DNA from 3 places in the Variovorax humicola genome. Region 1 is predicted to be linked to each of the others. Evidence: predicted binding sites of a transcription regulator. Region 1 holds the regulator's gene; each other region holds the start of a gene.
What was found. Region 1 encodes sigma-54, which starts transcription at its own class of promoters, with help from an activator protein. Its sites were predicted from a motif close to TGGCANGNAANCTGCTTT; they were not measured.
Positions count from the first base shown of each region.

Region 2: WKW80_RS12370 (methanol/ethanol family PQQ-dependent dehydrogenase) is a predicted target of sigma-54. The motif match lies at 1,359-1,376, and genes of this name have one in related genera.
Region 3: fae (formaldehyde-activating enzyme) is a predicted target of sigma-54. The motif match lies at 2,256-2,273, and genes of this name have one in related genera.

Region 1 is NZ_JBBKZV010000024.1:56,726-60,000, reverse strand. Features, by position in the region: gene lptB (LPS export ABC transporter ATP-binding protein) at 1-658, shown strand, start outside; gene rpoN (RNA polymerase factor sigma-54) at 669-2,255, shown strand; gene WKW80_RS27090 (hypothetical protein) at 3,070-3,275, shown strand, end outside.
Region 2 is NZ_JBBKZV010000006.1:22,790-26,064, forward strand. Features, by position in the region: gene WKW80_RS12360 (PQQ-dependent catabolism-associated beta-propeller protein) at 1-220, opposite strand, end outside; gene WKW80_RS12365 (ABC transporter ATP-binding protein) at 271-984, opposite strand; gene WKW80_RS12370 (methanol/ethanol family PQQ-dependent dehydrogenase) at 1,457-3,275, shown strand, end outside.
Region 3 is NZ_JBBKZV010000007.1:249,073-252,347, forward strand. Features, by position in the region: gene WKW80_RS15240 (DUF6513 domain-containing protein) at 1-997, opposite strand, end outside; gene WKW80_RS15245 (flavoprotein) at 976-1,554, opposite strand; gene fae (formaldehyde-activating enzyme) at 1,676-2,185, opposite strand; gene WKW80_RS15255 (triphosphoribosyl-dephospho-CoA synthase) at 2,337-3,230, opposite strand; gene WKW80_RS15260 (ATP-grasp domain-containing protein) at 3,233-3,275, opposite strand, start outside.

The DNA.
Region 1 (3,275 bases):
CGGCCTGCTCGGCCCCAACGGCGCCGGCAAGACCACGTCGTTCTACATGATCGTGGGCCTTGTGCGCGCCGATGCCGGCGACATCACCATCGACGGCGAGCCGATCGCCCACATGCCGATCCACCGTCGCGCGCGCATGGGCCTGTCGTACCTGCCGCAGGAAGCATCGATCTTTCGCAAGCTCACGGTCGAGCAGAACGTGCGCGCCGTGCTCGAGTTGCAGTTCGAGACCGATGCCAAGGGCAATCGCGTGCCGCTCGGCGAGGCTCGCATCGACGAGCGCCTGACCGAACTGCTGACCGACCTGCGCGTCGAACATCTGCGCGATTCCCCGGCGCTGGCGCTGTCGGGCGGCGAACGGCGCCGCGTCGAAATCGCGCGCGCACTGGCCACGCAGCCGCGCTTCATCCTGCTGGACGAGCCTTTCGCCGGGATCGACCCGATTGCCGTGATCGAGATCCAGCGAATCATCGGTTTTTTGAAGAGCCGCGGTATCGGCGTGCTTATCACCGACCACAACGTGCGTGAGACGCTGGGCATCTGCGACCACGCTTTCATCATCAGCGACGGGCATGTGCTGGCACAAGGCACGCCTTCGGAGATCGTCGACAACGCCGAGGTACGCAGGGTGTACCTGGGCGAGCATTTCAGAATGTAGGGGCCTGGGCATGAAGCAAGGCCTTTCGCTGCGCGTATCGCAGCACCTGGCGCTGACGCCCCAATTGCAGCAGTCGATCCGGCTGCTTCAACTGTCGACGCTCGAACTGAGCCAGGAAGTCGAGCAGATGCTCGACGACAACCCGTTCCTCGAGCGCACCGCCGAAGAAGCCGTGCGCGAGGAATTCGGGCTCGAAACCTCCGACGCGCCATCGCCGCGCGACGATGACTTTGCGGCCCCCTCCACTGCCAATGGCGCCGACGGCCCGGTCGCCGCCTCCGCCTCGAACGACGCAGACACCTTGGCCGCCGACACGTCCGCGGACGGCCTCTCCGATGTCGAGCCCGACTGGGGCGGTGACGGCACCGTCGACATGCTGCCCGACGACAGCGAATGGGGTGGCGACGCGCCCGCGCGCGCCAACAACCTCGGCGACGACGAACGCGCCGACGCCACCGAACTGGCGCGCAGCCAGGAGTCGCTGCAGACCTTCCTGCACCGCCAGGCGCTCAGCCTGCGCCTCGGCGAAACCGACCGCGCCGCGCTGAGCTTTCTTATCGAGTCGCTCAACGACGACGGCTACCTCGAGGACTCGCTTCCCGCGCTGGCCTCGGGCCTGGCCGGCGACGACAACGACCAGTTCGACGACCTGGTGCACCGTTTCCAGATGGCGCTGGGCCTGCTGCAAAGCCTGGAGCCGGTCGGCGTGGGTGCGCGCGACCTCGGCGAATGCCTGGCCATCCAGCTGCGCGCGCTGGCCCGTGCCGATGAATCCGAAGACGAGGCACAAATCCGCAATGTCGCCATCGCCATGTGCAAGCTGCCGATGGACCTGCTCGCGCGCCGCGACTTCAGGCGCCTGGCCGCACTCACGCGCAGCAGCGAAGATCTGGTGCGCGCCGCGATGCAGCTCATCGCGCGGCTGGAACCCAAGCCGGGCCGACGTTTCGTGGACGTGGAGCGCAATGTGGTCGTGCCCGACGTGATCGTCACCCGCACCGGTCGCGGCGCCACGCTCAGGTTCCGCGTCATGCTCAATCCCGACGTGATGCCCCGGCTGCGCGTGCACGACATCTACGCCGGCGCGCTGAAGGCGCACAAGGGCGAGGGCAGTCAGGCGCTGTCGCAGCGGCTGCAGGAGGCGCGCTGGTTCATCAAGAACATCCAGCAGCGATTCGACACCATCCTGCGCGTCAGCAACGCCATCGTCGAGCGGCAGAAGAACTTCTTCGTGCACGGCGAACTGGCCATGCGCCCGCTGGTGCTGCGCGAGATCGCCGACGAACTCGGCCTGCACGAATCGACCATCAGCCGCGTGACAACCGCGAAATACATGGCGACGCCCTACGGCACGGTGGAACTCAAGTACTTCTTCGGCTCGGCTCTGGGCACGGAGACCGGCGGCAATGCGTCGAGCACGGCGGTGCGGGCGCTGATCAAGCAGTTCGTGTCCAGCGAGAACATCAAGAAGCCGCTGTCGGACAGCCAGATCTCCGACATGCTGAAAGAGCAGGGTATCGAGTGCGCGCGGCGCACCGTGGCCAAGTACCGCGAGGCGCTGCGGATTGCGCCTGCGAATTTGCGCAAGGCGCTTTAGGGCTTTAGTCAGGCGTCGTTTCGCGGACGTGGCGAGTAGGCCACGTGCGCAACCACATTCAGGCGATCTACGAGAAGCTGCGCGCGGGTCGGCAATGATGGGGGCGGTGCCGCGTGGCGGCGCATCGGCGCCGGCCGGGTTCCAGCGCGCCATGTGCATCTTGCGGTTGATGGCCAGCGCTTCCATGAACTACGGCACCAGCTAAAGGCGCGCGACTTCCACGGCGATGTAGCCGGCGTTCTCGCCGGCCCCGCAGAACAAGATCCAGAGAGCGAATTTCGCGTGGTAGGGGTCGTTCTCGTGGCAAGCATGCTCTCGAACGGAATCTGCGCATCACATTCCGAATTTCACTTTGCCCCGGGGGGCGGCGAACCAGCTTCCCAGCTGAAAGCCATTTATCGCCCTGGGCTGCGAGAAACATCGTGGCCACTGCGCTGTCCTGCTGCTTCACCGGCTCATAGGCGGCCAGCATCTAGGGCGACTCGCCGGCGTTCGCCGCACGCTCGCCTATATGTGGGCACGCGCCACCGCGGCCCTGACCATCCGGCCTGATCGGCGCTCCACCAAGTCACGAGTTCGTGTGAGCAGTTGCGCACAGGTCATATTTCATCGCAACATCAAAAACGTTAACTGTTGTTAACTATAGTGTATTGACTGTTGTTAACACTCATCTGTGGCGAACTGTGACTATTCGCACGAGCGATTTCTGCTTCGTTTCATAAAATTCGCTTCGACATGCTGCTGAAGCTCGGCGCCCCTGGCGGCCACAAAACAATCAGCTGATCGCACCGCACCTTCTTCGGTGCAGTGGCATGTGCGGTCCCTCACCAACGCGCTGCGGCGTTTTCTACTTAAATCTCTGATGAAAAATCTTGCGAAACCGATCGGCGTCAAACTTCTTGCATGCGCTGTTGCGCTGGCGAGCCTTGCTGCCTGCGGCGGCGGGGGTGGCGCAGGCGGAGGCTTTCTGCCACTTCCATCGGGTAGCGGTGGCACGACGGTCACGGGGACTGCGGGCGG
Region 2 (3,275 bases), on a different contig from region 1:
TCAGGCGGTCCGCCGTGAGCTGGATGTGGCGTCCCCGCTTGCAGGTCGGAATCGTCCCCTTGACGCTCATGCTGGCCAGGTCGATCAGTGTCAACGCCTGGTCCTTCTCGCTCGTCACATAGGCGGTCCCCTGCGCCAGCGAGGCTGCGCCGACGGAAACACCCGCCAGCGCCACGCCCAGGCGCACGGTCCGTGCGAGAAAACCCGAGGCTCCATTCATGTCGATGTTCCTTGTCTCTTTGATTCGTTCCGCGACGCGCATGGCTTCGGTCAGCTGGTGCGCCGGATGAAGCCCGCCTCCAGCGTGGGTTCGCCCAGCGCCTGCGTCACCTGGGCCGGGGAGCCGTCCGCCAGCAATTCGCCGCGGTGCAGCACCAGCACACGGTCGGCTTGTTCCGCCTCGTCCACCCGATGCGTCGCCCACAGCACGCAGACGCCCCGCTCCTTCACGTTGGCACGCATGGCCTTCATCAGATCGAGGCGTGACTTCGGGTCCAGGCCGACGGTGGCTTCGTCCATCAGCAGCACAGAGGGTTGATGCAGCAAGGCACGCACGAGTTCCACCTTGCGTCGATTGCCGCCGGACAACTCGCGCACCTTGCGATCGAGGTCGGCATCGACGGCAAGCTGGGCGCAGCCCTCCTCGATGCGCTGCCTGGCAAGCCGCCGCGGCAGGCCATGCAGGTCCGCCTGGAACAGCAGGTTGCGCCGGATGCTGAGGTCCAGGTCGAGCGACATCTGCTGGAAGACAACGCCGATGTGCCGCAGTGCCGCCGTCGCGGAGCGGCCCAGCGAATGGCCGGCCACTTCGACTTCGCCTTCGTCCGCGGCAAACAGCCCCGTGAGCACCTGAAAGAGGGTCGACTTGCCCGCGCCATTGGGACCGAGCAGGGCCACGAACTGCCCCGGCACCAGACTCAACGACAGGGCCTTCAAGGCAACCCGGGCGCCGTAGCGCTTGGTCAGGCCGGTGAGGCGGAGCATCGTGGTCGGGTGCGGCGTCTGTGACATGAAATTGTTGTTGCAAGCAATACCCGGACCCATCGGCTTCCCCGCTTCTGCGGTCCGATCAATTGGCCTGGGATGCAATTACGAGATCTTGATGATTGCAGGCGCCGGGGCTTTTGATATTCGGTGAAACACTCTGTGTCGAAAGTGGTTGCCACAGTTTCGAGACAGCCCGGCCACAGGGGAAATCCGCGAGGGAAACCTGGCGCAATTCATCCCGCAGCGCATCGAAATTCGCGCCCCGGATGCGAGGTATTCATGGGGTTTCCCCCTAACGCAAAACGCTGCCTCACGGCGTCCATGGGTCGTGGACCGTTATTGCCGGCACCTGGATCCATGCGTTTTCAAGCAGGCGCGCAAATTGCATTTAGTGTCCTCGCCGGCTACTAAAAAGCCCGGCGGTTGCCCCGTGCGGGCGTGCTTTGGTGACCTGAACAAGGAGACTTCGATGGGAATTTCTGCGCATTCTCACTGGCGCTCATGGCGTCACCTGGCCACGGCGCTACTCGCCGTGCCGCTGCTGGCTTTTGCCAATGCCGATGTCGAGAAAAATATCTCCAACAACAAGAACTGGGCGATGCAGGCGGGCGACATGGCCAACCACCGCTACAGCACGCTCAAGCAAATCAACACAGGCAACGTCGGCAAGTTGCAGGTCGCGTGGACCTTTTCCACCGGTGTGCTGCGCGGGCATGAAGGCTCGCCGCTGGTCATCGGCGACGTGATGTACCTGCACTCGCCTTTCCCGAACAAGGTCTTCGCGATCGACTTGAACACGCAGAAGATCGTCTGGAAATACGAGCCCAAGCAAGACCCGGCGGTGATCCCGCAGATGTGCTGCGACACGGTCAATCGCGGCTTGGCGTATGCAGAGGGCAAGGTGTTCCTGCAGCAGGCCGACAGCACCCTGGTCGCGCTCGACGCAAAGACCGGCAAGGTGGTCTGGAGCGTGAAGAACGGCGATCCGAAGCTCGGCGCCGTCAACACCAACGCGCCGCACATCTTCAAGGACAAGGTCATCACCGGCATCAGCGGCGGCGAGTGGGGCGTGCGCGGTTTTATCGCGGCGTACGACATCACCTCCGGCAAGCCGGTCTGGAAGGGCTACAGCGTCGGGCCGGATGCCGAAATGCTGATCGACCCCGACAAGACCATGACCTGGACCGACGGCAAGATGGCGCCGGTCGGCAAGGACTCTTCGCTGAAGACCTGGCAGGGCGACCAGTGGAAGACGGGCGGCGGCACCACCTGGGGCTGGTACAGCTATGACAAGGCCCTCAACCTGATGTATTACGGCACGGGCAATCCGTCGACCTGGAATCCGGCGCAACGCCCCGGCGACAACAAGTGGTCCATGACGGTATTTGCACGCGACGTCGACACCGGCATGGCCAAGTGGGTCTATCAGATGACGCCATATGACGAGTGGGACTTCGACGGCGTCAACGAAATGATCCTGGCCGACATCGACGTGAAGGGCAAGCCGACCAAGGCGCTCGTGCACTTCGACCGCAACGGCTTCGGCTACACGCTGGACCGCGTGACCGGTGCGCTTCTGGTCGCCGAAAAGTATGACCCGGACGTGAACTGGGCCACCAACGTCGACATGAAGACCGGCCGGCCGCAAGTGGTCAAGAAGTACTCCACCGCGCAAGGCGGACCGGACGTCAACACCAAGGGCATCTGCCCGGCCGCCTTGGGAAGCAAGGACCAGCAACCGGCTGCCTTCGACCCGGAAACCAAGCTCTTCTATGTGCCGACCAACCACGTGTGCATGGACTATGAGCCGTTCAAGGTCGAGTACACCGCCGGCCAACCCTACGTGGGTGCAACCCTCTCGATGTTCCCGACGCCCAACAGCCATGGCGGCATGGGCAACTACATCGCCTGGAACGCCGGTACCGGCAAGATCGTGCAGAGCCATCCCGAGAAGTTCTCGGTGTGGAGCGGCGCGCTCAACACGGCTGGCGGCCTGTCGTGCTACGGAACGCTCGAGGGTTACCTGAAGTGCGTCGACAAGAAGAACATCAACAAGGAATTGTTCAAGTTCAAGACGCCTTCCGGGATCATCGGCAATGTGTTCACCTATGAGCACAAGGGCAAGCAATTCATCGGCGTGTTCTCGGGCATTGGCGGCTGGGCCGGCATCGGCATGGCAGCCGGGCTTGAAAAAGACCAGGATGGCCTGGGTGCAGTGGGTGGCTACAAGGAACTTAGCCAGTACACCGAACTCGGAGGTTCATTGACCGTCTTTGCGCTGCCGAACT
Region 3 (3,275 bases), on a different contig from region 1:
TCTGGTGGCGACGCGCGGCGTGCATGATGCGGCGCGCCCAGTCGGCTTCCTTCACGGCACGCCGGGCATGGTTGCTGACCTGCGTGGTGAGCACCGCGGCCACGTCGAGTTCGGCGCAGATGCCGAACAGCAGCGCGTTGATGCCGCTGGTGTCCGCCTCGGTCAGCTCGGTCAGGTTGCCCACGCCCATCATGATCGGCGCCTCGGGCAAGCGCTCGCGCAGCCGGTGGTAGCGCACGAGCGAGGTGGCGAAGCCGAACGGGATCGGCTCGAGGATCGGGTCGGCGAGGAACTCCCTGCCCTCGCGCTGCATGCGCTCGACCGCCTCGTGCAGCGAGGCTTCGTCGGCGGGAACACGGGGGATCAGGACGGGAACGGACGACACCTCGTCCGCCACCCACAGCGTGTCCAGGTTCAGGCTGAGCAGGTAGTCGGCGCCCGCGCGGCCGCCGCACAGCAACTCGGCCGGATCGACCGAATCGACACTGACCCGGAAGCCCGCTGCCTTCAGCGCCTGGATGCTTTCCGCGAGGTGACCGAACTTCGTCTCCGGCAGGCAGCCCAGGTCGATGACGTCGGCGCCATCGGCGCGCAGGCGGGCCGCGCGCGCAAGGATCTCCGCAACGCCCAGACGCGGCGCGTCGACGATTTCGGCAAAGATCGCAACCTCGTACTCGTCCAGCGTGATGGGGCTGGCGGCGCGGTTGAAGAAGAGCGGCAGGTCTTTCAGTTCCTCGGGGCCGCGCTGCACCGCAATGCCGAAGTGCTGCGACAGCGCTTCCATGTCGCCGCGGCAGCGTCCCGGCAGGATGATGCGGTCGACGCCGCTCACCGGCAGCGTGACCCGGCGGCGGATCATGTCGGCCGTCATCAGCCCGGCCACCTGCAAACCCAGGTCGCGCACTTCCCAGGTAAAGGGCGCAGGCTCGATCCGGGACAGCACCCGTTGGAGGCTGGGCCGTGCAAGGTGCCCTGTCAGGAAGAGGATGTGTTCCATGCGAGCGAGAGTTCCTTCAGGCGGGCATCGAGGGCCGCCTCGAGTTCCACGGGCGAAGCGACGACGCGGCAGAAATCGATCGCGCGCAGCCGCTCCACGTTGTCCAGTTCGATGCGCCGGGGCCGCAGAGTGACCCACTTGTGCGGCGACTTCGTCACGACCACGGGTTCGGTGTCGCATGCGAACACGATGCCCGGAATGCGGAGCTTGCCGGCCTGGGCGAACATGTTGCTGGGCAGCGTGTCGCTGATGCCGAAGGCGCACTTGGCGACGGTGTTGCTGCTGGCCGGGGCGATGACGACGGTGTGATAGACGTCGTCGTACAGCATGCCCACCGGCACGCCGCTGGCGGTCTTGTCCCGAAAGACCCGGTAGCGCGGCTTCAGCGCGTCGAGCGGAAGCTTGTAGATCTCGAGCACTTCCTCGCCGGCGGCCGAGAGGAACAGGTCGACCTTCGGCAGGCGCGCAGCCAGCGCCATGGCCTCGTCCAGAAAATGCCCGGAGCCGGTGACGCACCAGGCAAAACGCGAACGCGGCTGGGAGTCTCCGGCCGGCATCGCGTCGCCGGGCGCCGGCCCGGCAACGTCGCTGATTTCAGTGGCTTCGCGGTGGTTGCTCTGGATGGGAGACCTCGGTCAGGAACTGGCGCCGAAGCCCCGGGCCGGAGCTTCCTGCGGTTCAGTTCGCCGCGAAAGGATGGCTCACGCTGCCCTTCTTGGCAACCACCTCCGCGGCCGTGGGCGAACCCGCCACCGCGCGCTTGATCGACTCCTTGGTCGCCTGGTAGTTGAAGTCCTGGATCTTCTTGTCGTCATCGGCCTGCCAGTGGATGAACACCCCGCAGCAGATGAACAGGTTGTCCGCTTCGTCCGCCGGAATCGTGCCGTCCTCCACGCAGTCCGCCACCGCCATGGCCACCGCGCGCTGCGCCGGCCCGAACATCTGCACCGCCTGCTTGGCCCCCTTGATCGTCACCTTGTTGAACAGCACCGTCGCCGGCTTGGCCAGCAGGTTCGGCGCAATCACCGCCAGCAGCGAGGTGAAGCCGTCCTTCTGATTGGTCAGCGCGTTCGCGAACGCACTCTCCGCAGGGCTGCCGCGCGGCCCGATGATCAGGTCGATGTGGGCCACTTCATTGCCCTCACCCACCAACGATTCACCCACCATCATGCGATCAATTTTTGCCATGGTCTTCAGTCTCCTGTATGCGTTCCCGGGCACGAGGACACCGGCCCCACTGGCCAGTGCAAGGCTTCGGGTATCACGTTCCGTGCCACCCGGGCGAGGTGCGCATCACGACGCGTCATGGCACGCGTCAGGGCACGCGTCAGGGCACGCTTCAGGGCGGCGTTGCCAGGCCCGCGAGCAGCAGCGCCGCCACCGTCAGATCGGCGGTCGTTCCGGGGTTGATTCGCGCGGCCTTGAGCGCGTCGTCCCACGCCGCGAATTCCGGATCGGCATCGAGTTCGGCGCTGCCGCATGCGCGCGCCAGCCAGCCCTGCGCCGCAGACATGACAGTGTGTGCCACGGCCTCGCCATGAATCCGAACAATGTGTGAATCCGCGATGCTGCCGAGCAGCGACAGGTAGAGACGCTGGACCGCCGCGGTCGTGCGGACGCCGGGAACCCTTCCCTTGACGCCCAGCGAGAACCCGGCACCAAGCGAGGCCGCGCCAATTTCGAACAGCAAGCCATAGCCGTCGCGGTACAGGCGCGCGATGCTGTCGCGGTCGGCCGCCAGCGCCATCGCTGCGCGCAGGCCGACGGTCGGCGGCTGCCGCACGTCCTCGTCCGGCGCCGTGCCGAGGCCGCCTGGGCTGGCACGGGCAATCGCGCGATAGGCCGCCTGCGCATCCACCACGCCGAGCGCCGCAAGCACGTCTTCGATGGCGGTGCGCAAGGGCGTGGCAGATGCCGCATCGGGCCGGCGGTCGATCGCGCATGCAATCGGCGCGCAGAGCAGCACGATGCCGAGGTTGGTATTGCATCCGGCCACCGCCCACGTGGCCTCGGTCGCAGCCTCGATGCGCTCGCCCACCGAAGCCCCGGCTTCGAACAGCGGCCCGGAAGCGGCCTCGGCGCTGGCGATGAAGATCTCGGCCGTCATGCCATGGCCCGGCGATGCCCGGCTCACGTTGCCCGGCTTGCGCACCGCCACGTCGAGCGCGCAGGCCTCGAGGAAACACGCCCTGGCCCGCTGCGTCGCGCGCTGGGGGATGTCCGCGGCGCTCATCTTCATGCGCGGCGCGGCGTCTTCGAATGCGCGTCGCCGCCGGCG